DNA from 4 places in the Paenibacillus durus genome. Region 2 is predicted to be linked to each of the others. Evidence: predicted binding sites of a transcription regulator. Region 2 holds the regulator's gene; each other region holds the start of a gene.
The links. Region 2 encodes Rex, which represses fermentation and respiration genes when NADH is low (regulators of the CRP and FNR family bind a similar motif). Its sites were predicted from a motif close to TTGTGAAATATTTCACAA; they were not measured.
Positions count from the first base shown of each region.

Region 1: PDUR_RS26555 (cytochrome ubiquinol oxidase subunit I) is a predicted target of Rex. The motif match lies at 5,537-5,554, and genes of this name have one in related genera.
Region 3: PDUR_RS14040 (polymer-forming cytoskeletal protein) is a predicted target of Rex. The motif match lies at 5,140-5,157, and genes of this name have one in related genera.
Region 4: PDUR_RS24645 (formate/nitrite transporter family protein) is a predicted target of Rex. The motif match lies at 2,413-2,430, and genes of this name have one in related genera.

Region 1 covers NZ_CP009288.1:5,985,572-5,993,667, forward strand. Annotated here, with positions in the region: gene cydC (thiol reductant ABC exporter subunit CydC) at 1-1,127, opposite strand, end outside; gene cydD (thiol reductant ABC exporter subunit CydD) at 1,124-3,016, opposite strand; gene cydB (cytochrome d ubiquinol oxidase subunit II) at 3,016-4,035, opposite strand; gene PDUR_RS26555 (cytochrome ubiquinol oxidase subunit I) at 4,022-5,425, opposite strand; gene PDUR_RS26560 (cold-shock protein) at 5,637-5,867, opposite strand; gene PDUR_RS26565 (cold-shock protein) at 5,957-6,157, opposite strand; gene PDUR_RS26570 (S1C family serine protease) at 6,447-7,685, opposite strand; gene PDUR_RS26575 (hypothetical protein) at 7,987-8,096, shown strand, end outside.
Region 2 covers NZ_CP009288.1:3,894,319-3,902,414, forward strand. Annotated here, with positions in the region: gene PDUR_RS16600 (AAA family ATPase) at 1-353, opposite strand, end outside; gene PDUR_RS16605 (hypothetical protein) at 346-879, opposite strand; gene PDUR_RS16610 (alpha/beta fold hydrolase) at 1,087-1,872, shown strand; gene PDUR_RS16615 (cell wall elongation regulator TseB-like domain-containing protein) at 1,931-2,449, opposite strand; gene PDUR_RS16620 (amidohydrolase) at 2,560-3,858, opposite strand; gene PDUR_RS16625 (redox-sensing transcriptional repressor Rex) at 3,848-4,498, opposite strand; gene dinG (ATP-dependent DNA helicase DinG) at 4,876-7,731, opposite strand; gene PDUR_RS16635 (tetratricopeptide repeat protein) at 7,852-8,096, opposite strand, start outside.
Region 3 covers NZ_CP009288.1:3,317,292-3,325,387, forward strand. Annotated here, with positions in the region: gene PDUR_RS14020 (DUF4405 domain-containing protein) at 1-652, shown strand, start outside; gene PDUR_RS29510 (hypothetical protein) at 754-975, opposite strand; gene PDUR_RS29515 (NAD(P)H-dependent oxidoreductase) at 1,002-1,196, opposite strand; gene PDUR_RS14030 (nitrogenase component 1) at 1,293-2,606, opposite strand; gene PDUR_RS14035 (nitrogenase component 1) at 2,590-4,098, opposite strand; gene PDUR_RS14040 (polymer-forming cytoskeletal protein) at 4,522-5,085, opposite strand; gene PDUR_RS14045 (flavodoxin family protein) at 5,394-6,758, opposite strand; gene PDUR_RS14050 (PadR family transcriptional regulator) at 6,762-7,286, opposite strand; gene PDUR_RS14055 (amidohydrolase family protein) at 7,404-8,096, opposite strand, start outside.
Region 4 covers NZ_CP009288.1:5,579,081-5,587,176, reverse strand. Annotated here, with positions in the region: gene PDUR_RS24655 (formate--tetrahydrofolate ligase) at 1-553, shown strand, start outside; gene PDUR_RS24650 (FAD-dependent oxidoreductase) at 891-2,255, shown strand; gene PDUR_RS24645 (formate/nitrite transporter family protein) at 2,537-3,364, shown strand; gene PDUR_RS24640 (molybdopterin-containing oxidoreductase family protein) at 3,679-5,745, shown strand; gene PDUR_RS24635 (GNAT family N-acetyltransferase) at 5,960-6,460, shown strand; gene PDUR_RS24630 (MOSC domain-containing protein) at 6,500-7,141, shown strand; gene PDUR_RS24625 (GNAT family N-acetyltransferase) at 7,335-7,883, opposite strand; gene PDUR_RS24620 (DUF2164 domain-containing protein) at 7,939-8,096, opposite strand, start outside.

The DNA.
Region 1 (8,096 bases), 2.1 Mb from region 2:
TCCCGGACCGACCATTCCCCGTCCTTCGCGTAGCGGTAGCCCGCACCGCGAATCGAGATATGCGCCGAATTCACAACTGCGCTGCCAACCTCTGACGATTGCAAATCAGCGTTGCCCGAATCGCCCCCATCTGACGTTCCCCCCACAGTTCTGCCCCCCGCCGCCAACTCCTGCGGCCCTGCCGCCACACCCCCGAGCCGTTCCAGCGAATTGCGGTACTGCGGGATTTTCTCGATGGCCTCGGATACCGGCAGGAAAGCGTCGGCAACCGGAAAGACCACAAGGGCGAAGGCGGCGATCAGGGTGCCGGGAAAAGCCCCCTGCGCGAATTGGCCCCCGGCCCACCAGATCATGGACACCACACCGAGGCCGACCACCGACTGGCCCAGGAACATGCGCAGTCGTGCCCACCGCCGCAGCGCGGCATCCGTGCGGGCGACCGCTTGTTCATCCGCCTCATACGTTTCTACGAACTGGCCTTGCCGTCCGCTGATCATCCAGTCGCTCATGCCGAGCACGGCATCGGTCAGCTTCTGGTACAGCCGGTTGCGCTCCTGCTTGATCTGGCGCTGACGTTTTTGCGTCAGCAGCAGGGAAACGAGCGGCAGCACGGCGACCAGCACCAGAATGTAAAGGCCCACCAGCAGCGCGAACCGCACATCGAATGTGCCGATGGCAATGACTGCCGCCACGTAGATGATCAGGGAAATGACAGCGGGAAATACGGTGCGCAGATATACATTTTGCAAATACTCAATGTCGTCAGCCAGCATGCCGAGAATATCGCCCGTACGGAAGCGCGAGGACAGAAATAATGCCTGCGGTTCCAGGATGCCGTACAGCCGCTGGCGCATTTTGGACAAGATCCGCAGAATCGTATCATGCCCGACCAGCCGCTCCACATAGTGGATGACCGCCCGGCTTGTGCCGAACGCGCGGACGCCGACAATCGGAACATAGATCATGAGGATGTTCTCCGGCGGGATGGATGCTTTGGAAATCAGAAAGCCGGAGGTATACATCAGGGATGAAGCCGAGAATACGGTGAGCGCGCCCAGCAGGACAATCAACAGGAAACGCCAGAAATAGGACGACACATAGGGGGCAAACCAGCCTTCCCGTTTCAATGAATCCCCTCCAGTTGCGCTTCTACAAGCTCGTAATAGGTTCCTTTGCGTTCAAGAAGCTCCTGATGGGTGCCCACTTCAGCAACCCTGCCCTGCTTCATAACAATAATGCAGTCCATGTCCGCCATCCAATGCAGACGATGCGTAGCCAAAAAGACCAGCTTGTCCTCAAATAGCGGCAGCATCGTTTCCTTCAGCTCGTATTCCGTCTCGATATCCAGATGCGCCGTCGGTTCGTCCAGCAGCATAATCGGGCGGCTGCTCAGCAGAGCCCGCGCCAGCGCGACCCGCTGCTCTTGCCCGCCGCTTAAGGAACGTCCTCCTCCGCCAATCCTTTCATCCAGTCCGCCAGGCAGCGAGGCGGCAAGCGGCGACAGACCGGCGGCCGCGACGGCCCCGGCAACAGCATCAAGCGAAGCCTCCGGGTAATAGAACCGGACATTATCCGCCAGCGTTCCGCTGAATATGTACGGCCGCTGCGGAATATATGATGTCTGGCGCCGCCAGGCGTCGTCGGTCAACGAGCTCACCTTGCAGCCGTTAATCGTTATGCTACCCCAACCGGGATGCAAAAAGCCGGCCAGCACATCGATCAGCGTCGATTTTCCGGCGCCGCTTTCGCCAATGATGCCGATTTTGCCAGTGCCGGCGAACTGCAAATTGATCTCCTCCAGCGAGGAAGGGCCTCCTTCTTCATGCCGTATGCCGATCCCCTGGAGAGACAGCGTACTGCTGCCGTTCCAGGCAAATACGGACTCCGGCAGTGCCGCAGCGCTTTGACCGAAATCTGCCGCTGAGCTCCCGCCGCCGGACGGATTCCCATCCGGTTTACCCACTGAAGCATCCTTCGCGTCTTCCTTCCGGGAGCGGCCTTCCGGCCGCCCCTCATCTCCTGCCACAGCTTCCGAAGAAGATGGCTCCGCACGCTCCAGCGCTACCGCCTTGACCGGTTCACGGTCGATAATGCTCTTCATCGCTTCGCCCGCTTCCTTGCCGTCAAGCGTGGCGTGAAAGTCAGCGCCAACCAGCCGCACCGGCAGGAAATATTCCGGCGCCAGGATTAGGATCGTCAGTCCCGTAACCAGCGTCATGTCGCCGTTCACCAGCCGCAGGCCGAGACTGACCGCCACAGAAGCAACGGACAGCATGGTGAAGAAATCGAGCGCGAACGATGACAGGAACGCCACACGCAGCGTGCGCATCGTTGCCGACCGGTAGCGGTCGCTGACCTCCGCGATGGCCTGGCTATGGTCCTTGCTGCGCCCGAGAAATTTCAGCGTCTCAAGCCCCCGTAGCGAGTCCACAAAGTGATTGGACAGCGTCCGGTACGATTCCAGCTGCCGGTCCATCTGCTTACGGGCCGTCATGCCGATGAGAATCATGAACACAATGATAATCGGCATCGTTAGAGTCAGTATAATGCCGCTCATTTTATCCTGCATATACACATAAACGAGCAGCAGCGCAGGCGTTACCGCCATTCCGACCATACGCGGAATAATCAGCTCCAAGTAAGTACGGAACTTGGTCACTCCCTCCAGAACGAGCGTCACCAGGGTTCCCGTCCCTTGATCCCCGGCCATTCTCGGCCCTAGCCGGAACAGCCTGTCCATCATCTCACGCCGCATGGCGCTGCCCGTCTTCTCGGCGAACCGGTACGAGATGCTGCTCATCAGCAGTCCGCAGGCATGCCGCGCTAGAAATGCAAGAAGGAACAATAGCGCAGTGCCCCATTGTTCCTTCAGCGGCTTCCCCGCGAACAGCGCGGAGATAACTTCTGCCAGCGATGCGGCCAGCAGCAGGATGGACAAGCTTTGCACCAGGGTAAGGAAGCCCACCGCCAGAAAGACCGGCCTCACTCCTTTATACCCAAGCAAATTTCTATCCATTAATATTCAAGAGTCTCCTTATCGCTAAGCCGTTTATGGAAGATAAAATAGCTCCAGATCTGATAGCCCAGCACGAACGGCAGCATGGTCAGCGTCACGATTGTCATCACTTTAAGCGAATAATGACCGGATGCGGCGTTCGTGATGGTTAAGTTGTAAGCTTCCCCGAGCGAGCTGACCATAACCCGGGGGAACAGGCCCACGAACACGGAGATGACCGAGAGGCCCAGCACCGCGCCGGTCATTCCGAATGCCCAGCCATCGCGCTTCTGCTTGCAGAAGTAACCCGACAGCAAGAAAGCGACCAGGCCCAGTACCACGATAGCCCATAATAACGCGCCGCGCACGTCAAAGATATCCGTCTGGAAATAAGTCATGATGACAAAAGCCAGCAGCAGCACGCCTGTCGGCAGCAGCAGAGCCCGAGCCCGTTTGCGCGCCCGTTCCTGCAGCTCGCCGAAGGTGCGGAGCGCCGTAAACAGCAGGCCGTGAATGTTGCACATCAGGACAACCGTAAGACCGGCAAGCACGGTATAGACATTGACAATGTCGCCGAAAAAGGCTGCGTGCATCTGCATGTCGCCGTCAATCGGCAGGCCTTTGATAAAGCTCGCAAATACTATGGCAAGCAGGAAAGGCGGAAGGAAGCTGCCGATCAGGATGGACAGATCCCAGGTGGTTCTCCATCCGGCGGTTTGCGCTTTGCCTCTGTACTCAAAAGCGACCCCGCGCAGAATCAGACCAAACAGAGCGAAGACAAACGGAACATAAAACCCGCTGAACAGCGTCGCGTACCATTCGGGGAAAGCGGCGAACATCGCCCCCGCCCCGGTAATCAGCCATACCTCGTTCGCATCCCAGAACGGACCGATGGAGTTGATCATAACCCGGCGCTGCCTTTCATCCTTCGGCAGCATTTGCGACTGCATTCCCACACCGAAGTCGAAGCCTTCCAGGAAGAAGAATCCGACGAAGAGAACCGCAATCAGCACAAACCAAAGTTCATTAAGTGAGAGCATGGTTTCCCTCCTTCTTGTCATAAGGGTCCGTCGAATGCGAGTCTTCTTCGATAGCGTACGGGCCTTTTTTGATAACTTTGACGAACAGATAGATCAGCACAATAAAGAGAGCCGCATATATACCGTTGAAGGTGATTAGCGAGAACAATACCTGGCCCGGCGTAATGTTAGGCGAAATACTTCTTTCCGTTGTCATCAGACCGAATACCGTCCACGGCTGGCGCCCGAATTCCGTCATAAGCCAACCCGCCGTATTGGCGATCGGCGGCAGCAGAAGTCCCGACAAGCAGATGCGCATAAACTTGGTGTTCGGCTGATCGAACTTTTTACGCCACATCAAATACACAGCCCACAATGTAATGAAAATCATAGCCATGCCCGCCGCGATCATAATCCGGAAGCTCCAGAAGGTCGTCCGCACAGGCGGTATGTAATTGCCCGGACCGTACTTTTGTACATACTCGTCATTCAGCTCATTCATCCCTTTAACCTCGCCGGAGAACTTGCTGTAGGAGAGGAAGCTGAGCGCATACGGAACCTTCAGTTCATGAGTGCTTGTCTTGTTCACAGGATCAATATTAGCAATTACCGTCCAAGGCGCCGGATCGCCGCTCTTGCCCCACAATCCTTCAGAGGCGGCCATCTTCATCGGCTGGGTCTTAACCAGATATTGCGCCTGCCAGTGGCCGGCGAAGGCAACGCCGATCGAACTGATAATGCCGACAATCGCCGCAATTTTGAAAGATTTTTGAAAGAACGAAACATCTTGCTTTCTCAGCAGCTTGATTGCACTGATGCCGATAATCAGGAAAGCTCCGGTTGCAAAAGCGCCCAGTACGGTATGCGGAAACTCAACCAGAACCTGACCGTTGGTGATCAGCGCAAGGAAATCATTCATCTCCGCACGGCCATTGTTGATCGTATATCCGACAGGGTGCTGCATAAATGAGTTCGCCGCCAGAATCCAGAAAGCCGACAGCGTGGTGCCAATCGCCACAAACCAGATAGACAGCAGATGGATCTTCTTGGAAACCTTCTCCCAGCCAAAAATCCAAATTCCAATAAACGTTGATTCAAGGAAAAATGCGAGCAGCGCTTCAACAGCAAGCGGCGCCCCGAATACGTCCCCGACAAAGCGCGAGTAATCCGACCAGTTCATGCCGAACTGGAATTCCTGCAAAATCCCGGTAACCACCCCGATCGCAAAGTTAACGAGAAAGAGCTTGCCCCAAAATTTTGCCATTCGCTTGTATTCTTCGTTGCCGCTGCGGACGTACATGGTCTCCATAATCGCGATGATGAATGATAATCCAATCGTTACCGGCACAAAGAAAAAGTGAAAAATCGTTGTCGACGCAAACTGCATGCGCGACAGCATAACTGTGTCCATATTCTCCCTTCCTTCTCCCATTTAGTTGCTTCTATTTTGTCAAAATTTTAAGAGGTGAATTGTGATGTTAATCACACCTATAATCGTTTTTATCGGTAAAAATCAATAAATTTGTGACATTAATCACAAAATTTTTGACAAAAGCAAAAAAAATAAGACGGTTTTCCCGTCTTAACTGCTTCTCTATTGTCTATATTGAGGCTGCCGCCATTTAAGAAATGGAAATACCCTTCTTCAACGCTTTAGGGTTGCTGTTTGAGTTAAGCAGTTGGGGAAGCATCCTCATACTCTGCTCCATCGGCGCGTTGCATAAAGGACAGGTCGGCGCAACATCAAACGTAAAATTATCTCTCATCCATCCGTTGCAATCATCGTTCGTGCAGGACCATACGGCGGTATTCTCTTCCGGTATTTCTTCCACTGGCTTCTTCCGGTAGTTCATTGCCGTTCCCCTCCATTTCTCTATATGCAAAGTATGGTTGTCATTAAAAAAAGACCGTCCCGATTCTTAGGCGGGACGGTGGTTGGGTATTACAGTTTTACAACGTTTTCGGCTTGTGGTCCACGGTTGCCTTGAACAACGTTGAATTCAACGCGTTGGCCTTCGTCCAACGTTTTGAAGCCGTCGCCGACGATTGCGCTGAAATGTACGAATACGTCGCTTCCGCCTTCAACTTCGATGAAGCCAAAGCCTTTTTCTGCGTTAAACCATTTAACTGTACCTGTTTGCATTGGTGTATGCCTCCAAAAAATAAATTAATATGTTATTTTTATCTTTGAACAAAGAAAAAATTCACACATTGAAAAAGGCTGTATCTCCGACTTGACAACCCTTTTCAATGTGAAAATTCAGGCCTCAAATTAAATTATGATTAATATCATAGTAGCACATCATGGAAGCAAAGGCAAGTTAAGCGCCCGGAAATCATCCAGTTTTTACCGTTAAAGGCTGGCTTTCCAAACCAGGCTAAGCCAGCCTTCCTCAGTAAAGCTTTACTAGTATATACTGTTCCCGCCGGAATTATTCCCCCGGCTTCTCTTTGAGTGTAACGGTAACTTCCTGCTCTACGCCATGACGGTAAAAAGTGATGGTGAGCGGATCGCCGATCTTGGTCTCGTTGTACAAATATTTGCGCAAGCTCAGCGTGGAGTCGATAGTCTGACCGTTAAATTTCGTAATGACATCGTTCAGCTTAAGTCCGGCTTCCTTGGCCGGGCCGACGGCGTCAAGAACCACAACGCCTTCTTTGACACTGCTCGGCAATTTAAGCGCCTTGCGTTGGTCCTCGGCAAGCGGAACATACGGATTATTCAAATCGACGGAGTATACGCCCAGGTACGAACGCGCAATCTTCCCTTTTAGAGACAGCTCTTCAGCGATCTTGATGACATGATTGGCCGGAATGGCAAACCCAAGGCCTTCCACGCCGGTATCGGATATCTTCATCGTATTAATGCCGATTACCCGGCCGTTCAGATCCACGAGCGCTCCGCCGCTGTTGCCTTCGTTAATGGCGGCATCGGTCTGAATAACCTCCTGCTCCCAATCATAGACGCCGTCCTGGTTAAGCGATACCGGGATGCTGCGGTTCGTGTAACTGACAATGCCCGAGGTCAGCGTGTCGCCAAGACCGAGCGGGTTGCCGATCGCAATGACCGTTTCCCCCAGTTGAAGCTTGGAGGAGTCCCCTAGCTGCGCAACGGTGTTAATCCCCCCGGCATCAATGGAGAGGACGGCAATATCGCTGACTTTATCCGCGCCGACAAGCTCCGCTTTGCGGGTCTCGCCGTCCACCGTAACAATCTCAAGCTTGCCCGCTCCGGAGATGACATGGTTATTCGTTATAATGAATGCCTTATTGCCGGTCTTCCTATAAATCACACCTGATCCGAGCGCCGACTCATCCAGGGTATCTTTGGTTTCCTCTTCTTTATGGTTGATTATGCTGACAACCGCCGGACGGACGGTAGCCGCCGCCTTGATAATCCGCTCATAAGGATCGCCGCTGCTTGGCGTAATATTCTGAATGAAGGCAGGCGCCGCACCACTTGGATGGGAAAGCTGGCCTGTGACGAGACTGAACAGCAGAACAGCGACCACTGCGCTGATCAGGGAGCAAATCGCGGACACTTGCATCGTTGACAAGCTCCGTCCTCTGAAGGGTTTCGACCAGCGGCGGGGCATTGGGCGTTTTGAGACTTTTCGTTCTCTCCGTCTGGATACTTTGGTTGAATAGAAATCATCATCAAACAGTCCCATTCTGTTATCCTCTCCCCTTTTAACTCTCGCGTATCTGTATGGGCCAGCCTTCCTGCAGTGCCCTCATTCTCATTTTAGACTGCACTCCGGGGCAAAATGTTTCACCTGTTATTGACCCTGAAGCGCTCATTCTCGTAAAAGCGGAATATTTTGCAGCCTATCAGACTATAATTCTAGAAAAGCGGACTGAAAAGTCGTATGCAAGCGGGCCTCTTATACTCTTCTATTGTACCATAGCGCTGATAGCGGCGCCGTCTTCATGAAAATAAAAAAACAACAAATAGTGGAAGGAGAAACGGCTATGGATTCTTTTACCTCAAGTATGGATTTGGCGCAGTTTATCGGCAAGCTAGGCGATCTGAAAGACGAACACTATCATATGACACTCGCTCTAACCGCAGCCGTCGAGCT
Region 2 (8,096 bases):
GTCTTGCCCGTCCCGGGAGGGCCGGTAAGAAGAATCCCTTTGAGCGGACGAATCCCGAACTTGCTGATTTCTTCATGCCGGATCAGAAAATCGAGCGCCTCGCGCAGTTCCTGCTTCGCGTTATCCTGGCCGCCGATTTCTTCAAACGTCAGCTTAGCCGGACCCTTCTTCTTACGCTTCTTCTCCGCACCCGCATTTACGGCGATGCCGCCGCGCATATGGGTGATAACGAGCAGGGCGCCGACCATGGCGGCAGCAACGATAACAGGCACGATATTAATACCCAGAAAAGCCATAAAAATCAGCAGCACCGGCACAAATCCGATTAATACTTCTTTGCTCCATTTAGGCATTGTTCCATACCCCCATCGTTTCAGGCTCGCGCGGCAAAATAATAAATTTGCTCTTTGTGCCGTCCGACAAACTCACATACACATTCTTGTCGTCTATTTCCGTTGTAACGGCAACATTCTTATACTGAGCGGACAGCTCTTTCAGCGTCTCCGGAATAACCGTATATTTGCGGCTCTCCATCGCCTCAGCTACAGAAAACAGCGCTCGATCCCAATAATCGTCCAGCACTTCACTCGAATGTTCCTCCACATCAAGCTTGACGGTCCGGTCTCCGATTATGGACTTGCCTTCGGTATTTATATAATGAACCAGTTCACGAAGCTTCGTGCCCGGCTGCAAATCAAGTTTCAAAGTAACCTCATTGCGGTTAATGGTAATATGGGACTGCTTAACACCCTCATAACTGCTGACCATCTTTTCAAGCGGTTCCTGAACGGCAAACTCACGGTACAAAAACCACCCGCCGAACAATAGCGCAGCAGACAGCAGTGCAGTCAACAATACAGGCATTAGACGAAGTTTCAAACAACGTCCTCCTCTCTAATGATGTCTAACTTTATTGCTTTCCAAGCAGCGTGCCTAGCGCCGTTCGAGACTGGCATGCATTTTGGCATGCCCTGATACAACTAGTAGTATATCATAGGTGTATATACTAGAACGAATCAAATGTGAAGAATATTTAAAATTTTACTTTCTATTTTCTGCCTTTGTTCCGAAAGGAGATTCATTATTGTGGCAAAAGCGTACGGCAAGCCTCCCTATCAAACCTTTTTAATTCATGGCGGGCCGGGCGCTGCCGGAGAGATGGCTGGAGTGGCGGCTTTTTTATCAGAGAAAGTCGGAGTTATCGAGTCCTTTCAGACCGGGCTGACAATAGATGAATTACTTCTCGAACTCAAGAAGGATATTGAGCATTACGTCAACGGACCCGTCTGTCTCGTCGGTTATTCCTGGGGCGCCTGGTTGAGCTTTATTTTTGCGGCGTCATTTCCGGATCTCGTCCGGAAGTTAATTCTAGTCGGGAGCGCTCCTTTCGAGCAGCAGTATACCAAAGATCTGCAGGCCACCAGGTTAGCCCGATTAAACGAGCAGGATAAAAGAAGAGTCCGTGAGCTCGAGGCCGGTCTGGAAAAAAACGAATCCGATAAGAATGAAATTCTTCGTCAATATGGAAAGATAATGGAAAAAACAGACCTGTTTGATCCCATACCCTCTGATGATGACATGGTGGAATTCGATTTGAATGCCTATCATCACATCTGGAAAGAAGCCGATGCGCTTAGGTCATCCGGCGAGCTGCTAAAGCTAGGCTATCATGTGGTCTGTCCTGTTGTCGCGATTCACGGAATACATGATCCTCATCCCTATTCAGGCGTCATACGGCCTCTGTCTGCCGTCCTGCAAGACTTCCGTTATCACTTACTTGAGCATTGCGGACATACGCCTTGGAAAGAACGAATGGCAAAAGATCATTTTTATCATTTACTTCATGCAGAGCTGCCCGAAAATAATCTTTAAAAAATAAAGAACCAGCCATCCTCTTTAGGTTGTGGCTGGTTCTTCTTATTACGTCTAATTAACGATTGGGCAGGCTGTAGCCGTCGCCGATCTGCTCACCGTCCGAGAAGCGGTAGAACCGGTAATAGTAGCGGTCCCCCTCTTTATAAAAAAGCTGCCAGGCGTACTCGCCGTTATAGGCGCCGGGAAGCAAACGCTCGATCTTGGCACCCGGAATGGAGGAAGCGATAATCTGCCGCATTTTATCCTCGGATACTCCCTGAGACAGCTCCTGCGCATGCACGGCGTTCTCTCCTTTGGCCGGCTTGCCGTCAACAGTAAAACGCACCCACACCATCATATCGGAGCCGGTCTTGCTTTTGCCAGTAATCACCCAATAAATAGAGTTCTCATCCCATACCGATTTCTCCGCTTTATCAATCTCGGTTAGGCCCGCCCCGCTAATTGCCGCAGCTTCGGCTGCGCTGCGCTCGCTCCATTGATCCTTCAGCACGTAGGCAAAAAATTGATATAATCCGAACAGAAGGAGCAGGGCCAGAAACACCCCGTAGTAGATCCATTTTCTCCTTTTTCTCAACGTGCAGCTCTCCTTCTTAGGAAGAAACATTACCGCCGTCCCAAAATGACGAGGCTCTTGTTTCCTTTGTTCCAGTAGTCGTACAGGCTGTCAGCGAAAGCTCCTTAAATTTACCGATTCAGCAGTCCCTCGAATGCTTCCTGCGCCTTGCGCCGGATTGCCTCTTCGTCCAAGGTCAGGCATTCCCCGTGCTTAATGATCTGCTTGCCGTCGACCCATACATGCTCTACGTCCTTGGCGCTCGCCGAGTATACGGTATGGGATATCAGATCCGTATGCGGAAGCAGATGTGGCTGGTCAATATCAATGGCGATGAAATCAGCTTTCATTCCCGGCGCGAGCCTTCCCACTTGATTAAGGAATAAAGACTTTGCGCCATACTCCGTAGCTATACGCAGGGCCTCGCCTGCCGGAACCGCCGTCGGATCGCCGGACACTCCTTTATGAATCAGCGCGGCTAGACGCATCTCCTCGAACATGTCCAGGTTGTTGTTGCTTGCCGCGCCATCCGTTCCGAGCGATACCGTAACACCGGCCTTCAGCAGCTCGGGAACGCGCGCCACGCCGCTTGCCAGCTTCAGATTGCTGCCCGGATTATGCGAGACGCCAACTTGATTGCGGGCAAGAATTTCGATTTCCTCATCGTTCAGATGGACAGCGTGCGCCACTAGCGACGGCCGGGTGAACATCCCGAGCTTCTCCAGATGGGCAACGGGCCGAAGGCCGTAATCCGCTTCATTTTGCTCCACTTCCCGCCGCGTTTCGGACATATGCGTATGAATAGGCAGGTCGAGGTCATGCGCCGCCTGGACAAATTTCTCGATATAATCCGGAGGACAAGTATACGGCGAATGGGGTGATATCATAGCGGTGATCCGTCCATCCGCCGCGTTATGCCATTTTTTTGCAAAAGCAACCGCTTCCGCAAGCTTCTGATTCTGCACCTCTGCCGGGCACAGCCCGATTACACCACGCATCAGGACGGCGCGTATTCCAGATGCTTCCGCCACCTCAGCCACCCGGTCCATATGATCATACATATCAAGAAACGTCGTTGTCCCGCCCTTGAGCATTTCCAGCACCGAGAGTGCGGTTCCCCAGTAGACGTCGTCTCCGGTGAATTTCCCTTCCATTGGCCACATTTTTTCCTGAAGCCATACCTGAAGGGCAAGATCGTCTCCATAACCGCGCAGCAGCGACATCGCCGCATGCCCATGCGTATTGACAAGCCCCGGAAGGAACAGCAGGCGGTTGCCTTCAAAGACAGGTACGTCTTCTTCAAGAACGGGCGCTTCTTCCCCTATGTACGTAATCAAATCGTTATCAATTACCATATATCCTTCAAAAACAGGCTTATCCGCGCCAGGCACGGCAAATTTGCCGTTTCGGATCATCCATTTAGTACCCATGCTCTTCTTCGTCCTTTCCTTCATGCAGATAGTAAGCCAGACTTTGCAGGTCGGTCGTAAAATCCGCCGCATGCACACGAATCTCAGGCGGCGTCTTCAGGATTACCGGAGCGAAATTCAGGATCGCTTCAATGCCGGCTCCGATAAGAATATCCGCTACTTTTTGCGCCTCCTGCTCGGGCACGGTAATAATGCCTATGCGAATGCCCTGCTCGCGTACGGTACTTGCAAGTTCATCCATAGGCTGAACGGTCAAAGTATTGATCTTGGTCCCGATCTTCGGCGGGTAGGAATCAAAGACGGCCGTAATTTTCATTGTATCTTTCAGATAAATATTGTAATTGGACAGCGCCTGACCCAGATTCCCCGCTCCTACCAGAACAACATTAATCTGTTGGTCGAGCTTCAGGATGTGGCGGATTTTTTCGATCAGGTAGGGTACGTCATAACCAATGCCCTTCCTGCCGAAGTCGCCAAAATAGGCCAAATCCTTGCGGATTTGCGCAGGATTTAAATCCAGTCGTTGTCCGAGTTCTTGAGAAGAAACAGTGGCGATTTCGCGATTTTGCAGGTCGTTCAAAAAACGCAGATATACTGGCAATCTGCGGACGACGGCCTCAGATATTTTGTCCGATTTCATGAGTTCTCCTCCTAAATTTTAAATAGGACCCTCCCAAACCCTCCCTAAAAGGGAGGGCCCCAAGGGCTACCGCCCTCTGGACACCCGCTCACGGCAAATTGGCGCCCGGCAAAAGTTGGGCGGGACCTTGAATCAGGCGGATGAAGGATCGCTTTTCGTCCCTGACGGGACACGCTTGACAATTGGCGGAATCTACATACAGTATGACCCATGTAAAGATTAAGATCGGCAGATCGGCCTATGTTGTACAATGGCCAATCGAAGTGCTGAAAAGCAAAAGACTGGATTGGCCTATGTTATACAATGGCCGATCGAAGTGCTGAAAAGCAAAAGACTGGATTGGCCTATGTTATACAATGGCCAATCGAGTATTTTTATTAGGATGCGCCGTCTTGCTGTAGCCATTCGGCGATGCGGGGGACCATTTGTTCCGTCGACATATGCTCCATTTTAGGTCCTGGCAGCGAGTACAGGAAATACTTACCGTAATAAGATTCGATTACTCTGGTATCATAAACAATAACAATGCCGCGATCCTGCGCGGTCCGTACAAGGCGGCCGAAGCCCTGCTTAAAACGGATTACGGCTTGAGGCACGGACAGCTTCATGAACGGATTCTTCTTCTGCGCCTGCAATAGCTCGGCCTTCGCCTCTGCGAGCGGATGGTTAGGCGGCTGAAAAGGCAGTCTGACGATTGCCAGACAGGTTAGCGCGTCACCAGGGATATCGACGCCTTCCCAGAAGCTGCTCGTTCCAAGCAGGACGGAAGCTGAATTCTCCTGGAACCGGCGGAGCAGCTTGCTTCGGCTTCCTCCTTCAACGCCTTGCCCGAGTACAGTGATATCTTCGGACGCAAGCGCCTCCTTGAGAGGCTCGTATACCTGCCGAAGCATCTTATATGACGTGAACAGCACAAGCATCCGCCCGCGCGTGGTCACTGCGGCTTCAGCCAGGGAATGAACGAGCATATCGACAAATCGGGCGTCGCCGACGGTTCCCTTCACGCTTGGGAAATCCCGCGGAATGACCAGCAGCGCCTGATCCCGGTACTTAAAGGGTGAAGGAAGCTGTATGGTCGATAGCCTTCCTTCCTCCTGCGCCTCGTTCAATCCGAGGTTGTCGATCATATACTGGAACGATTTATCTACGGACAAGGTTGCCGAGGTCAGGACAGCGCTTTTTTTCTTATCAAAGAAAAGCTCCTTGAGCTGCGCGCTGACATCAACGGGCACGGCGTACAGCTGCAGGGATTTGCTGCGATAGTTTCCATTTGCCTCCAGCCAATATACAACATTTTCGTCTTTCATGCCCATAAAAAAACGCACTTGCTCGCGGATATCGGCCAAATCCTTGAATAGTCCTCCGATATCAGTTACAAGGCTATCCGCTGACGATTGACCTTCCTGGTCACGCATCTCGGCAAGCATTTTTTCCCCTTTGCGGATAATATCGCTTAAAGACAAATTTAGTGTACTCTCCAGTGAAGCAAGCTCTTCCCAGCCTTTTGGTCTCTTGGCAGGCAGAAGGCGGTGAACCAACTGCCCCGCTTCTCCCGCCGAGTCGGCCCGTTCCGGTATCAATGCATACAGCTTATCGCTGAGCAGATCCCATGCCTCTTTTACGGTAAGGAGGTCGGGATACAGCCGGTTGATAATCCCGCTCCACTCGGCGGCCTGTTCACTGCCCGAGCTTTGCAGGATCTGCCGGAGTGCGGGCAGTTGACCGGTGCGGCTGTCTTTGTACAAGCGGTTCAGTGTATGGGAGACGGTAAAATGCTTCATATGCATGCCCAGGTGCTTGCCGGCCACTTCCTCCAGTTGATGCGCTTCGTCAATTACAAGGTACTCATAGGAAGGAAGCAGCTGATGGCCCGCTTTCATATCGGCGAATAGCTTCGAGTGGTTCGTAATGACCACGTCGGCGTTACCCGCCTCCTGCTTGGCGCGATGGTAATAGCATTTACGGAACCACGGGCATGACCGTCCCAGGCAGGAGTCCGTATCGCTCGCCACCGTTTCCCAGAAATCGCCGCCCCGGCCGCTTAAATTCAGCTCTTCGTCGTCGCCCGATTCGGTCTGGGTGAGCCACACAATCATTTGCGCCGATGTTAGAGTATCCTCTCTCGGTGAGGCGTAATCCTTTTTATTTATTTTATGTTCAAACTTGCGCAGACACAAATAGTGTCCCCTTCCCTTGAAGACGGCAGCCTTGAACGGAAAAGGAACGGCTTCGGTCAAGAGTGGAACATCGCGCTCGCGAAGCTGATCCTGAAGATTGATCGTATGAGTGCTGACCATTACCTTTTGCCCCGTGCAAACGCTCTGGTAAATAGCCGGGAGCAAATAGCCGAGCGATTTGCCGGTCCCTGTGCCCGCCTCGATCAGCAGATGCTTCTCTTCTTCCAGCGCCTTGATCACTTCGCCGAACATAATTTCCTGAGCCTGCCGGCTTTCGTACTGGGGCAGGATGCTCCGCAGCCGTTCGGTAATCTCGTTCAAGTAAGCCTCAAACGGCATATGCTCCAACGGATTATAGCCGTCCTCGCGCGGTGGAGCCAGCTCCGTCCAATCACCCACAGCTAATGCAAGCTGGCGGTAAAACTTAAGATCACCTTCAGGCTGGAAGGTTTCCAGCTCACGCTCACTCAGCAAGCCCTCAAAAAACCAGCTCAGATCGCTGTCTTCACCGGCAAACAGCTCGGTCAACCGCTGTACCGTAAGCAAAGGCAGGCTGTACAGCTCATCCAGACATTTCAGCAATACATGCGCTGTCGCCAGCGCGTCGCTGTCCGCCTGATGCGGACGTTCATGCTGAAGCCCGAAATGGGAGCTGACGTTTCCAAGCTGGTAGGAGGTGAGCGATGGAAAGCAGATTTTTAAAAAATCGATCGTATCGAGAATACGCCCCTGAAACGGCAAATAACCGCACCGGTCCAGAGCGCTCTGAAGAAAATGAAAATCGAAAGCGACATTATGCCCAACAAGCACGACATCATCAAGAAGAGGCACCAGTTCCATCATCATCTCTTCCAGTTCGGGGGCATCCTGCACATCGCTGTCCGTAATGCCGGTTAAGCCGGTAATAAAAGGGGGTATCGGTCCTTTGGGCTTGACGTAGGAGCCGTACACACGCGAAATGGACCGGTCTTCTTCTATGATGGCAAGTCCGACCTGGATAATTTCACCTACGGACTGGGTTCCCGTCGTTTCAAAATCAAGCACCGCAAATTTCATGATGTTTTCTAAACCCTTTCATTCGAGACTCTTAATCAGCATAACAGAAGTTGCGAAAAAAGGCGATGCACTCCGCCGGAAAGCAGCAGCTTGCATCGCACCAAATGAAAAGCCTGATTATTATAATAGCGAAACCAGCTGAGAACCGAACTGAAGCTCGCCTCTGCCGCGCCTGCAGACCTCCAGATTGGCGTCCGGTTCAGGCAGCGCCGGATCGTATTTCAATGCCAGCCCGAACAGTTCTTTCGCTTCATCGAACTGGCGGCCCGACGCCGCAATGCAGCCCACGGCATTATACAGATGCGCCTTCAGCTTGCGGCTCTGAACAAGGGGCAGCATATGTTCCAAGTGAACCCGCGCCGTGA
Region 3 (8,096 bases), 580 kb from region 2:
TAAAACGCGCCTGAGCTACGGATTAAATGTGCTGCTGCTTTTATCCATGATCTTTGTTATTTTCAGCGGGCTGGTCATTTCTAGAGTGGTTCTGCAGGGCTTCCAATTGGGGAATGAGCGCTGGTTCAGTGTTTCCCATATGAGCATCGCCTATCTCACACTTGCTCTGATCGGAGTACATATCGGCCTGCACTGGCATTGGGTGATGAAAGTAACGCAAAGGCTGCTGCATCTGAAGATGTCAAAAGCCCGTGCGCGAATTCTGATGACCTGTGCCGCGGTGTTCGTATTGCTGTTCGGCGTGTACCAAGTGTACTCCACTCACTACATTTCGAGGCTTCAGATGGTTGGGAACGTATTCGGCATCTTGACTGCGGCGGCGGAAGAAAGCGGGATAGAGCGGTATGATTTTGACGAAAGAACCTTCAATAACGAACCGGCGCCATTCGACGGGACGGGCATGGACCAAGAGAACGGCTTCGAGCGACGAGCTATGGGAGGATTTTCCCGGGGAGAGCATGAAGGCGGCCGTCAGTCCCCCAACTTTATTGGCGTCATCCTGACCTATTTCGGCATTATGGCCGTATTTGCCGGAATCACTTATTATGCAGATAAATGGGCCTGCCGAAGAAAACGGGCCATTACCGCTTAAAAGAAGCGTTATACGAACTCCAATCCCGCTATAAGCGGAATTGGAGTTTTGTTGTTGGACCATTCAATGATGCTGAATCACATTATGGATCAACGATCGCTTCATACTGCAGCCAAACGGGCTCCAAGCTCAAACGCCTTTTTGCGGTCGATGGGGAACTGCTCCTCTCTTACCCTGGCCTTATGCGCAGCGTCGAATCTGGAAGCTTCATACTTGGAATAATCGGTAAATTGGTACGTGTCATAGGAAAGCAGAATCTCCGAATCCCCGCCCAGTATCTGCAGAATATTCCGGTTGCCCTGGAACACCGCCTCATAATTCATATCATGTGCCCGTTCTTCTGTGACATTCATGGTATAGATAAAGCCTGAGTTGACCTGCCCTCAAAAGTGGATCTTTCTCCTACGTTGTAGGATAGATTGGGGAACAGCAGCCGCTCCAGAAAGCTGCGCATTTCTCCGGTAACATTGCCGAAATAGATTGGGGAACCAAGCAGGAGGGCGTCCGATTCCAGAATTTCCTGGAGCACTTTCCTAAAGTTCATGTAGGATCAGATCCTTTACGCAGAGCCTGCGATCCTGAACAAAAAAGGTTCGCAAATCGCTCCTAAGAACAATTATACGAACCTTTGAGCCTATTTTCACATGAAATCATTCAAAACGACGGAATAGATATCTTCAACCAATTGTAATGCTCCATTATATCCAACGTAGGATTTGCTCAATACCAACTCATTGCCGATCGGCGCGGCAACCGATAACTGATAGGCGTTCAAGTCTCTTGCAACCACCCGCTCCCAGGAACTGCCCAGAATAATAGGCCGGCTTCTGATTTTTAATCTTCGGATTTCTTCTTCAACATAACCGCCGTCATTGGAAAATACCGTTTCGGCAGCGATATCGTTAGTGAATTTTGCAAATTCAGCAGCTACGTCGCTTTGATAATTTGTTGGTGTATCATCGGTGATAAACTGCTTCTCCGGGATTAATCCCATGTCATTCGTCAAAAATTTGGCGATTCCCAGTGCATACAGGCTGTCCGCCACCGTAATGAAGCGTCTTGGCAGCAGTCTTGTTTCCAACAAAGTATCGGCCGCTCTTTCCAAATAGTAGAAATATCGCTCCTCTTGCTTACGAATGACATTTTCAACTACTGAAGGATCAATCCCGGCGAATTCACCTACCGTTCTCAGGAAATTTGAGGTTTCGGTCGGACCGATCGGAAGCGCGGGATAATGCAGAAACGGTGTACCGAATTTATCTTTCAAATGCTCGGCGGTCCGGAGTCCCACCCATGGAGAGATCACTAGATTAAACTGCGCCTTAGGTATGTTATTAATAGCGTCAACGCTGCTATCCGGTCCGAAGATCACATTCGGTTTCAGCCCGAGCGAAGAAATGAGAAGGTTCAGCTGCTCGATGTCGCCCGACCAGAAGGTATTCTGATAAGGCACAGACGACCAGATATTGACCAGTCCCGGTTCTACCTGCTGCGGCTGCAAATACTGGTCGATAATGGCATCCAGAACCAGTTCATGACCGATCAGATTGCTTCCCTTGAAACCGCCGGTTTCCACATATACAATCGGTTTGCCTTGGGCCTGGAACTTTCTTGTAATCTCTCCAACGTCATCCCCTATGATATCCGATGTGCAGCCTGTCAGCACTACGAAAAGATCGCCGTCGATGACATCAAAGGTATTGGTGATGACTTTACGCAGCCGGTCCGTACCGCCAAACACCACTTCTTTTTCCGAGGCATTGGTGCAGGGAATCGCATGTCCCCCAACATAGCCCGAACCCTGATGACCGTTCTGACTTCCAAGTGTTGTCCACAGCTTGGCCACGCAGCCCGGACCGGCATGAATGATGGGCACCGCTCTCTTGATGGCCAGTACCGATTCAAACGCACCGAGTGTGCACACATGTCTGATTTGCTCAACGCACAGCGACATTTTTCTTATTCTCTCTTTCTGTTTTTTTATTTTTTTGTTCCAGGAATTCAAACGGGTCCTGCTCCAGCCACCACTCGGTATAGGGAAGATTAACTCGTTTGGACAGATTCACGGCAAGACTATTGTTGGTCAGCGCATCGATAATGCGGTGGCCGAACTCGATCGTTCCCTGGTAGCCGAAGGCGCTGTATTCATCGCTGACCATGATGGCGGGAATACCCATCTTTGTAGCCCAGACGGACATTCCGGGATGTCTTCCGATGAAAATATCCGGCTTGACCTTGGACAGCAGATTGATAACCTCATGATTCTGCTGATCGCTTACGCTGACCGGGATATCCTTGTCTTTCTTTGTAAGCTCGGTTGTGCAGGATGGGCATCCGCCATGATCATGCTTGGCATCGTAATGCCAGGAGAATCCCCATACCACTTCCATGCCGAGATCCTCGAGAAACCGGATATAGTTATGCGCGAAGCTCGGCCCCATGCCGACGACCACTTTTTTGCCTTTCAGCTTAAACTTGAGCTCTTCCAATTCAGGCGCAGCAAGAATCTTTTGTTCGGCAAGGTACTCTTCCACTTCTTTCTCCTTGCCTACGGTCTCTCCAAGCTTTGTGAGCCAGTCATCAAAGCCCGAAATCCCGTGCGGCTGCAGCGCGGTTACATAAGGGACGCCAAAATTCTGCTCCAGGCCATTCCCCATATAACCGCCGAGCGTGCCGCAAATGCTGATTGTAGCCCCGGCTTCCGACCATCTGGAGATTTCCTCTATGTTGCTGTAGGGTATTCCGAACTGGGGAACCAGCCCCAGACGCCCGAAGATCTCGGTAATAAGAGCCCGTCCACTGCCTACAAAATTGATGACATTAACCAATTCGGGACGCTTCTTCTCAGCAGGCTTGACAATTCGTGTCAATAGGGCATGGAATGCCGCATCGAACCCGGAGGCCCAGATCTGTGACCGGAATCCTTCGCAAAATACGGGAACCACGGGGATGCCAATCTCCGCTTCCGCTTTTTTTATCGTGCTTTCGATATCGTCTCCGATAATCCCGGAAGCGCAGGATGTGGTGACAAAGATCGCTTTCGGTTTAAATCTTTCATAGGCTTTCAGGATGCCTTCTTTCAGAATCTGGTCTCCACCGAATACGACAGCCTTTTCCGACATATTGGTATTGATGATTCGAACATTTCTCTGGTCCCAGTCTCTGATTCTCTGCCCCCATTGAAACCCCGCGTTTGCGCCCGCGACGTCACCCGCACAGCCAATGGGTCCATGATTGACGATAGCGGCATCCGTTATCGAAGACAAATACCCCTGCGCGCAGCCCGAGTTGCAATTTGTCGCCTGGCTGAATCCTCTGGATGCGTTCTTCAGGCAGCCTGATTGGGATTGTTCCGCCAAATCCTTGATCGTTCCTTGATACCCTACGATGGATTTCAGTCTTTTTTCCCTGATGATTACCTGAGAGCGATCTAAATTAATTGACACTATTAAAACCTCCTTCTAGCTTTATGTGGGTTTAACTCACTCCTTAGGCGCACACCATTATTTGGCTGTTGCCAGGTAATATAACAAGCAAAATCGGATAAGGAATTCGGTTTGGCGAAAATCATGGAGAGTAGTCCGGATCATATGAGGGTTGTCTTACCGCTGCATTATCCCGGGGAATTGTGATGGTATGGGGGATTTTCTAGCGATCAAAAAGGCAGCAGGTTTTATTCCGAGTAATCTCATATGCTTAATGTTTTTACTAGTATAGCATTATTTGGGTACATGTCAAGGATAAACATTCCTTCCAAACTCTCTGAAATAAGAAAAAACCTGCAAACAAAATTCCCGTTACGGGCATTGTCTACAGGCTAGGTATAGAGTTTTTAACTTTTCGATTCTATTAGTTGTACTGCTATGAGATTACTGGACTTCGGTTTTCCCTGTTACTTTACCATCGATTTGGGCGGATGCTTTCACATCTTCGCTTGCAAAGTAAAGGTTGCCATCTATAGTTGATGTTTCATGAAGATTAAATCCTTTGGCTTCAACATAAACGTCGCCTTTAATCGTTCCGCCTTGAACTCTTAAATTTTCGCTTTTTACTGTAACTTTCGGTGCAGTAAGCGTGTAATTAGCGGTGATATTGCGATTCGCATCTTGCGCGTAAAGGGCGATTTTCCGGTAAATATTACCGTCTGCGGCGCCTTTATCATGGAATTCTCCGGCTACAACCACTTCATTATCAATCGTTAAATCATTAAGAATGGCAATGATCCAAGTTCCTTTTTCGCTTACTGCATTGTTGAAAGCATCCGCTACGTTCACGATAGATGCCGTAGTTTTGGCGTCCGTTTGCTCTGCTGTCGCTGGGCTGGCTGCCGGACTAGCCGATGGAGCCGCTGCTTCTTCCTTGTTTCCCCCACAACCGGACAATAACGCGGCTGCGATTCCTGCTACTAAAAAACCTTTAACTAGTTTCACCATAATTCCCCCCAATTGTATTTATAAAAATATTATATATTAAACAATTAAAAAGACATGTGACACATTTCACTAAAAAACGACATTTTATTTTCCAAGAAGATCCATCAGTATCGATAATAAAATCGACAGCGTGGCGCTCTTCGTAAGAAAGTGATCTCCTTCCTCAATAAGCGCTCCGGGGATTTCATCGCCAGCGCAAGCGCCATGACGTTATCAATATCGCTGCCATAATCGTATCGATAATTAAACGGTTCATAAAATTTCGGTACAAAAATGCACCCTCTAGAATTTTCATTAGGTTTACCTGATCACTTATTTTTCAGGACATTTTTATGGGGTATGGTCATAGAGCTTTTGATGTTTTGCCGGATGGTTTTCTTTACTGGGGGTATCTTTGTCAAAGTCATCAGAATGGCATTAACCATTCTCATGCCATACTTTTTTTGTGGAAAATCGTAAAATCTATGCTTTTTATAATATCTATGGTCGCCTTGAAATACAAATCTGAGGGGTCCCCATATATCGTCCCTGAATATTTTCATGCCTCCGATCCCGAGAAAGGTGTGCGGTCTAATGTAATGTCTTACAGAGAACTGAACAAGATTTTGTGCGAAGTCTTCCATCATTTCATTTATTTCGTTCTCGTACTCATCAGTAAGAATCCCCACAAGGTTGGCTCCATCCATCTCTGTGGTGGTCTGCAGAATTTCTCTTAAATTATGATTCTGACTCAAATGCCCTGAAATCAGATATCCTATCTGTTTGCCTGTATACAGGGGCTGGTGGGTTCGAAAAAAGCTTCGATCAATAAACATTTTCCATCTGGCCGATAAATATCTGTCTTTAATAGCCCCTGCAAAGACAATAATGTCAAACCCTCTTATTTTTTCATATATCATTTGGATGTCATCACTTTTTCCGTACATACATTGATTATCGAACCCACACTTTATGCATCCTGTACAGCCACCCTTAATATCTATTGCAGATATGTTAATAAGCTCTGCCTGGGTAAGCTTTCTGAAGCGCTCCACCATTCTACCGATATTTTTAGTCTGATCCACTGAATCGGTCACAATAACAATCTTTTGTCCTTTGTTTTCTACTGTAGCCTTTATTTCCGTAGGTATATATTCTCCTATGTTGTATTCGATTGGCATGTATGTTCTCAACGTCTTTATTTTTTTATTTATACTTTCAAAAAAGTTTTCTGCAAAAAAGATTAAGCTGCTTCGTTCCGTTTCTTTGGTCAAATCATTCATATGAGCAGAGAAGAAATCAATATACCTCATCCCCAAATCATCACATATCGAATGAATATAACTTAGCGCTGTATGATCAAAAAAATGTATGGATGTAGCAACAGAGGCAGTATATTTATCCCTGAATACATCCTGCGCCCCTCTCTCCCAGATTAATTCAATAAAGCGCTTGTAATTTGAATGCACCAAGCAAACATATAGCGGGAATGCCCAAATCACACCATCAGAGCTTTTCACACTCTCCATAACATTTCCAAAAAAGGCTAAATCATTCTCAAGCTTTTTAATAGAATGTGCTACATTCAAGTAAGTAAATACATGTTGCGGAAATTTCTTCTCAATATATTTTATATAATGTAGGGTCACACTATCATCGCCCTTGGGACTTCCATTCAAAACCACAATCTTCATATTTCACACCCCTTTTTTTATATTCTCCAAATCGCCCAATAAATTATGGCTCCAATCTATTACGTATTTATAATAGTTAATTCCAAAAATTAACGTAGAAAACTGATAAACATCACTCGTTTCCTTTATTTGGTTTTCAAGTATTTTTAGACTATTGTGGACTTCTTCAACTTCTTCAATAAAGGCTTTCAAGTTTGATATTGCCTTTTCTTTTGGCAAGAATCCGAAAAAGAAAACTTTTATGAGATGATCTGGTTTTGTCCTTGTAAAATCTACGGGCTGTTCCAGCCAATTCGTAAAATCAGACTTCCCATACTCGGTTATGGAATACAACTTTTTATACTTCCCTCCATCAACAACCTCGCGCGAACATATGGCACCCTTAACCTCCATTCTTTTTAGCGCAGTATAAATAGTTCCAAAGCTTGCATCAAAAAAATTTGATGTACTCTTTAACATACGCTGCTTCAGGTCATAACCACTCATTTCACCGTACATTAAAAAACCTAACATAATGTTCTCCAACATAATGACCCTCCATATATGTTGTTTAGATATATGTCTTATAGGTATATATTATTCCGATATATTAATCTCTGTCAATATCTTACTTTTTGAGGAAAACCGCAAATAAGATATACTTTATTAACCAGTCGTTAATCTCGGGAATAAACGCAGCGCATTTTCACAATAAATGAGCCGGCGCTGTTCTTCCGTTAGCATTTCTGTGATGTCCAAGGCATCTGCTAAAGCCATGCAGGCGAAATCAGGTGTATATGGGTAGTCACTGCCATACACTAAATGGTCTATTCCAACGATTGGCATCACGTTAGCCAGTTGCCTTGGCAGGCAAGCTCCGGCCAGGTCATAGTACAGTCCTTGCAAAGCAGCATAGATATCCACTACGTCTGTTCCAATTTGTTCACCAAATGATGAAGGCGTCATTTGAAGAGCAGGTGCGATCCTATCTGCAAGTACCGGCAGAAACGCTCCTGCATGGGGGATGATGAATTTAATATCGGAGAAACGATTCAGGGTTCCTGTTAATATCATGTTGATGACTGTGCGAGTTGTATCGAAGAAAAATTCCATCATGGGAATAGGCAAGCCTTCCACAACATGCTCAGGGACACGACCGGGTTTATTGGGATGAAGAGTGACAACGGATTTATGCCTGTTTAACTCTTCAAATATTGCATCCAGGCATGGATTTCCCAGATACACTCCCAGTGTATTGGTAGGCAACGTGAAACCATCCACATGCAAAACATCCATTGCGTATTGAATTTCTGCAATACTGTGCTCAATATCAGGCAATGGCAAAGAGGCAAACAAGCC
Region 4 (8,096 bases), 1.7 Mb from region 2:
GCTGGTGGCTCTCAATCATTTTGAAGGCGACAGCCAAGCGGAGATTCAGGAAGTGCTGGCGGCCTGCCGACGTCTGAATGTGCCTGCCGCGATTTCCAAGGCCTGGGCCGAGGGCGGCGCCGGAGGGCTGGAATTGGCCACCGCACTCAAGAAGCTGTTGTCCGGCTCGGATACTTCCGCTTATGCGCCGCTGTACAAAGACAATCTGGACATCCCGTCCAAGATCGGCAAAATCGTCAAAGAAATTTACCACGGCGCCGATGTCGCCTTCAGTCCGGCGGCCAAACGCAGTCTGGCGCTGATCGAAAGGCTGGGCTTAAGCCATCTGCAGGTATGCATGGCCAAGACCCCTTATTCCTTCTCCGACCAGCCGCGCCTGCTTGGAGCGCCCGAGGGCTTCACTGTTCAGGTTCGCGACATAACGCTCTCGCTGGGAGCGGGATTTGCCGTTGTGATTACCGGCAGCATTGTGACAATGCCGGGACTGCCGGCCAAGCCTGCCGCCGAGGGCCTGCAGATTGACAGGGAAGGAACACTGATCGGCCTTTTATAATATAAAATTTTTAAGTTTTTAGTAAAATTTACAGCCCCCGGGTTCGCCAGCGAATCCGGGGGTTATTTTTTTGAAGATCGCTTAAAGAGTTGTACACACGGATACCGACCGGCTGCTTCGGCTGTCACTGACATAATGAGCGGGCAAGCGGGCAAAACTAATACGGACTTTTTCCGAAATTGAATATTTTAAATTGTGAACAATCTGTTAAAAAACGGAAAAAAGATTGAAATGTGATTATTATCACAATATAATAATGGCATTAAGTGAAATAAGTCACAGTCACTTAATATTCCTTAAAAAAAGAGAATTTTTAAAAATGGAGGAGGAAGAAATCATGAAAGTAGCTGTTATTGGGTGTACCCACGCAGGAACCGCCGCTATTGTCAATACCGCCCAGCTGTACCCGGAAGCCGAAATTACCGTGTATGAGCGAAATGACAACATTTCGTTCTTGTCCTGTGGCATTGCGCTTTATGTCGGAGGCGTTGTGAAGGACCCGCAGGGGTTGTTCTATTCGTCCCCGGAGAAGCTGGCCGAGCTTGGAGTCAAGACCAATATGCGCCATGAGGTTGTCTCCGTTAATACGAAGAACAAAACGCTGCGCGCCCGCGACCTAAGCACAGGCAAGGAATTCGACGACACCTACGACAAGCTGATTGTAACGACAGGGTCTTGGCCCATTATGCCGAAGCTTGAGGGAATTGAACTTGATAACATTGTGCTTTCGAAAAACTTCCAACATTCCAATACGATTATCGAAAAAGCTCAGCACGCCAAGCAGATCGCAGTTGTTGGAGCAGGCTACATCGGCGTCGAACTGGTCGAGGCATTCCAGCTTAACGGTAAAAAGGTTACATTGATCGACGCCGAGACGCGCATTCTCAGCAAATATCTCGACGCCGAATTTACGAATCCGATTGAACAGTCTCTAAAGGATCACGGCATTGAACTGGCGCTGGGCGAAAAGGTCAGCTCCTTCAAAGGCGAGAACGGTAAAGTCACGACAATCGTTACGGATAAAGGCGAATACAAAGCCGATCTGGTCATCCTCTGCATCGGTTTCCGTCCGAACACGGAACTGCTGAAGGGGCAGGTCGATATGCTCGGCAACGGAGCGATTATCGTGAACGAGTATATGCGCACCAGCGCGCCAGATGTGTTTGCAGCAGGAGACAGCTGCGCCATTCACTACAATCCTACCGGTAAAAAAGCCTATATCCCGCTGGCGACCAACGCCGTACGGATGGGTACGCTAGTTGCACGAAATCTGGTGAACAACACGATTCCATATATGGGCACCCAGGGTACTTCGGGCATCAAAATTTATGAGGATAACATAGCCGGAACCGGCTTGACCGAAGCCGCCGCGAAAAACGAGGGAATCGACGCCGAAGCGGTGATGATTACGGACAATTACCGTCCGGAATTCATGCCTTCCTTCGAAGAGGTTCAGCTCAAGGTAGTCTTTGAACGCTGCACGCGCCGTATTCTGGGAGCACAGATCATGTCTAAGGCGGATCTGACCCAGTCGATCAATACGATTTCGGTCTGCATTCAGAACGGCATGACGGTCGACCAGCTTGCCTTCATCGATTTCTTCTTCCAGCCGCATTACAACAAGCCGTGGAACTTCCTGAACACCGTCGGCCTTCAGGCGCTGCCGAAGACTGTAGACAGCAGACAGCCGGTCAGAGTATAAGGGGAAGTTTCCCGAATTTAAACATCTTGATACTTCAAAATATCGCTTGAAAACCGGAGCCTGGCGGCTCCGGTTTTTGCTTATTCGAGGCGGCTAAACGCGTATTTTCATACATAACTTTTCCCAATTACCGGAAGCGGTTTAAAGTTTGACACACCAGTGAAAATTTTCACTTGTTATTTTTCTCAAGTGATAATTATCACGTAAATGTAAGGGGCGAAGCGCTACAATGAGACCCAAAGGAAAAATTTAAAGTAAATGATTAGAAGGAGACAGGAACAATGGCTTATAACAAACCGCAGCAAATAGCCGAAGTTACGGTGGAGAACGGCATAAAGAAGGCTCATAACCCTCTGGCCACCGTGCTTATCCTCGGTTTTTTGGGAGGAGCGTTCATCGCTCTAGGGTATTTGCTTGATATTCGCGTCATTGCCAGCGCGCCGAAGGAATGGGGGTCCATCGCCAGCTTTATCGGGGCGTCAGTGTTCCCGGTCGGACTCATTCTCGTACTTCTCGCAGGGGGCGAACTGCTGACCGGCAATATGATGGCTGTGCCGCTCGCAATGTTTTCCAAGAAGATTTCGTTCGGAGAGACGATTAAGAATCTGATTCTGATTACGCTGAGCAATTTGGCGGGAGCACTGTTTGTGGCTTATTTCTTCGGCCATGTCGTCGGTTTGACCGCCGATGGCGTCTACCTCGATAAGCTGGTTGATCTGGCGGAACACAAACTGGACGCTACATTCCTCCAGGCTTTCATCTCGGGTATCGGTTGTAACTGGCTCGTCGCGCTGGCTGTCTGGCTGTCCTACGGTGCCGACAATTTCAGCGGCAAAATTATCGGTATCTGGTTCCCGACCATGGCTTTCGTTGCCATCGGATTCCAGCACGTTGTCGCTAATATGTTCCTTATTCCAGCAGCCATTTTCGAAGGCCATTTCTCTTGGGGACAGTACATCGGCAATTTCGTGCCGGTCTGGCTGGGCAACCTGACAGGCGGAGCCCTCTTTGTAGCAGGCGCTTATTGGAATGCCTACCTGCGCAAATCCCCTGCAGCGGTTCAATCGCTTGACAATGTAGCGTCCGCAGGTGTGAAGAAACACGCATAATACCCGCCGTTAACGGCAATAATCTTCTATATCTCAATATGAATATCCAACCAACCAAGGTACCGTCTCCAGTGGAGCGGTGCCTTTTTATGTCCGTATGGCAGACAATTACGACAAAACAAAGTTCGCCGTAACAGCTAACGGTCCGGGGGAACGAAACCGAAGCTTACGGCGAAATCAATAGGGAGTATTTCATGTCTTCTATTACCCGGCAATTACCGGAATGAATCAGTTTTCCCGTGCATGATTCACCTTTACGTAAGGGAACGTTCAATTATACAATAACAGCAGTGAAAATAAGGAGGGCTGCGAGTATGAGAAAATTAGAGAACGGCGTATTTCCGGCGGTATGCTCACTGGATTGTCCCGATACATGCGGTCTTCTTGTCCATAAGCTAGATGGGAAGATTGTGAAAGTTGAAGGAGATCCTAAGCACCCGGTGACCCGGGGAGCCATTTGCAACAAGGTCAGGCATATGGCGGAGCGCGTCCACCATCCGGAACGGCTGTCGACTCCGCTTCGGCGCGTGGGACGCAAAGGCGAGGCCCTATTCGAACCGATCAGCTGGGATGAGGCGATTGCCGAGATAGCCGACAAATTCCGCAGTCTGTCAGAAGAATACGGGCCGGAGAGCATTCTGCCTTACAGCTTCTACGGCAATATGGGTGTGCTCAGTGTGGAAGGCATGGACCGCCGGTTCTTCAACGCGCTTGGAGCAAGCCGTCTGGAGCAGACCATTTGCAATGCCGCCGGAAGCGCGGGCTGGAAATATACGATGGGCTTCAGCGGCGGGACAAGCCCGGAGGATATCGTGAACGCTGATCTGATCATCGTCTGGGGCGGAAATATCGTCAGCACGAACATGCATCAGGTTGTGCTGGCCGAGCAGGCCCGGAAGAAGGGCACCAAGATCATCGTCATCGACGTTCACAAGAACCGTACGGCGCAGTGGGCCGACTGGTTCCTGCCGCTCTACCCCGGGACGGATGCGGCGCTGGCGCTCGGCATCATGCATATTTTGTTCCGCGACGGGATGACGGACGCGAATTTCCTTAAGACTTATACGGTGGGGCATGAAGAACTGCGGAAGCAGGCGGAAGAGTATACGCCGGAGGCCGTGGCGGCCATTACGGGCATCCCCGCAGAAGACATTGAACAGTTGGGCAAGCTGTACGGAGAGGCTGGGGTGTCTTATATCCACATCGGCAACGGGCTTCAGCATCATGACAACGGCGGCATGGCGGTGCGCAGCATCGCCTGTCTGCCGGCGCTGACCGGACAATGGCTGAAGACGGGGGGAGGCGCGACCAAGGGGAACGGCGGGTATGCCGGGATGAATTCCCGGGCGCTGGAGCGTCCCGATCTGCGCCCGAATCCGCGGGCGCGCAGCATAAATATGAACCGGATCGGCGAAGCGCTGGAAATGACGGAGCAGCCGATTAAGGCGCTGTTCGTCTACTGCAGCAATCCGCTCGTCGTCGCGCCGGACGCGGAGCGGGTGCGGCGCGGATTCGCGCGCGAGGACCTTTTTACGGTCGTGCATGATCTTTTTCTGACTGATACGGCCAAATACGCCGACATTGTGCTTCCCGCGACGTCGACTTTTGAAAATACCGATTTGTACAGCTCTTATTGGCATCACTATATCCAGCTCCAGGAACCGGTGCTGTCCGCTCCGGGAGAGTGCAAGAGCAATGTTGAGCTGTTCTCGCTGCTTGGCAAGGCCATGGGCTTTGACGAGGAAGCCTTCGGGCAAAGTGAAGAAGACATGATCCGCGAGGCGCTGGACTATCCGCGCAATCCGTATCTGAACGGAGTGACGCTGGAGCGGCTGAAAGCCGAGCGCCATGTCAAACTGGATATGACGCCTAAAGAACGGTATCTGGATAATCTGCCCACGCCTTCCGGCAAGATTGAACTGTATTCGCGGGCAATGGAGAATGCGGGACTGCCGCCGCTGCCAACTTATACTCCGCTTGCCGAAGGCTTTGACGGCATCCGGCGGCCGGGCAAGGAAGAAAAGTATCCGCTTATGTTCATATCGCCGCCGAACCATAATTACCTCAACTCCACGTTCTCCAATGTCGGGAAGCATCAGACTTTAGAGAAAAGGCCGACTCTGCAAATTCATCCCGCAGATGCGGCGGAGCGGGGAATTGCCGACGGGGATGAGGTCAAAGTGTACAATGATCGCGGATTGATACAGATTTGGGCGGCGGTAACCGACCGGATGCTGCCCGGCACCGTCATCAGCCAAGGGCTGTGGTGGGAAGGAAAGGACCGCGCGCAGCGGAGCAATGTGCTTACCCCGGACCGGCTGAGCGATATGGGGAAGGGAGCGACCTTTTTCTCCGCAACGGTCCAGGTTGAACTGCGTTAAAGCGTCAATGCATAGGCTTGCCCCAAACGTCGGTTAGGCGTAATACTAGGATAGCAATAACTGACATGCAGATCACAGGGGATATATAGGCAGATGAGGTTTTTGGACAACCATCGGCATCCGGTTCGCCGGGCGGCGGGCCGAGCTGTTCAATATCGTCTATGTCGGAACAATATTGGAGTGGCAGTCGTTCAAATGCAAGGGGGATACGAAAATGCTTCACATAGACAGAGAGACGCTGTTCATCCGGTTCTCGGAATTTCGCGACGTTCGCGAGCTGATTATGCTGGATCATCTGATATGGACCGAGGATACGGCTCCTGCAGCCTTGACGTGGCGGTCGAACGAGGACTTTTTGCTGCATGCGCCTCCCGGCTCCCAGCTTGTGGCGATGAAAGGGGACACGCTATGCGGTTATGTCGGCTTCGGCTGTCCTACCGGAATGAAGAGCAACCGGCATGTCTATGAGATTCATATCGCCGTCCATCCAGGTTGGCAGCGCCTCGGAATCGGCCGAAGCCTGATCGAAGCCGTTAAGGCGCTGGCGGCGGAACGCGGTATCCGCAAGCTTCGGCTGCGCGCGCTTTCCTGCAACGCTGCGGCCCTGGCATTTTATGCGCAATGCGGGTTCGATGAAGAAGGGCGATTGCGGGAGGAATTTTATCTTGCAGGCCGCTACGTGGACGAGGTATTTATGAGCTGCTATCTCGTATAGCCGCCTATTGAAGTAAACGAAATGAAAGCGGGGATGGTCATGAAGATCATATCATTGAATGTGGGGCTGCCGATTACGACCCTTTATCGCGGAAAGTCGCTGGAGACGGGCATCTACAAATCCCCTGTCGAAGGGCCTGTGCATGTATCCGCCGGCGGGCTGACCGGGGATGGACAAGCTGATCTGGTCAATCACGGAGGGCCGGACAAAGCCGTCTGCGTGTATCCGTCGGAGCATTACGCCTACTGGGAGGAGTGGCTGGGCAAGAAGCTGGACTACGCCGCCTTCGGCGAGAATATGACAACCGCCGGGCTGCTGGAAACGGAGGTGTGCATCGGCGACATCTACGAGATCGGCAGCGCCCTTCTTCAAGTGAGCCAGCCCCGCTATCCCTGCTTCAAGCTCTCGCAAAAGCATGGTCCTGCGGATATGCCCGCGCAGGTGCTGAAGTCGGGCTTCAGCGGCTTCTATTTCCGGGTGCTGCGCGAAGGAGAACTGGCCTCCGGCTCAGCGGTCGTGAAGGTCTCCTCCGGAGACGGCGGAGTGCCAGTGTCGCGCGTGCTGCATATGATGGAAGCCGGGCGCAGGGACAAGCAGGGCCTTGAAGAGCTAGTCCGGCTAAGCAGCCTTTCATCCGTCGTCCGGTTGAAGTTTCAGGCGTGGCTGGACGGGGTGGAATAAGAGGCGGGGCCCTGATTTATCCGATAAGCCAAGCTGCCGAACCCCGCATTTTGCGGGGCTTTTTCTAAATATCAGAAAGTATAAGCTTCGCGCTTATCCTTGACCTGATATTTCTACGAGAAACGGATGCCCTCCTCCTGCGAGGACGGCGCAGCCGTTTATTCTTGTTTCGGCGGATCCTTCACCCCAGGAACTATCTCAGCATCTTCCACTCGCTGCGCAGCAAACCGTATACGGCATGATTGACATAGCCAGATGGCAGCAGTTCGGCTTCCCGGATTACTCCTTCCAGCACGAAGCCCAGGCGCTGGGGAATAGCACGGCTTGAGGTATTGCCCGTTGCGCAGCGGATTTCTACCCGGTTCAGCTCCATCTCCATCAGGGCATGGTCGATAAACACCCGGCAGGCGCTCGTCATGTATCCCTTGCCGCAATAACCCTCGCCAAGCCAATAGCCGATGCCGACAGACCGGTTATGCCAATCGATTTCATGAAATCCGATAACGCCGGCGAATTCGCCTCCCACCCACAGGCCAGCGGTGAAGCCGCCGTTCTCGCTGCCCTGCTTAACAGCATTCTTAATGTAGCTTGTGATATGAGCTCGCTCCGTCACGCTGTCCACCCAAGGAAGCCACCGGCTCAGACGGGTCCTCGAGAGGTCGACCAGCTCAAACATGGGTAAGGCATGCTCAGGCGCCAGCGGCTTAAGAACAAGCTCATCATCTATGACAAAATGGAACAAGCTGCGGCCTCCCTTTTTTTCTGTCGTGCTCTTTGCAAACCATGAATGCCGGTTATTACCGCCCTTCTTTCCATTCCAGGGCATATATATCCTCTTCCAGCCCCTGCATCCGCTGCGCCGTCAGAATCCGGCAGTCGCTCAGCGCCTGGTTATAGACGGCAGGTCCAAGCTCCTTCAGGAAAAATTCCAGCAGGTTGTCCGCCGCGAGGCGTC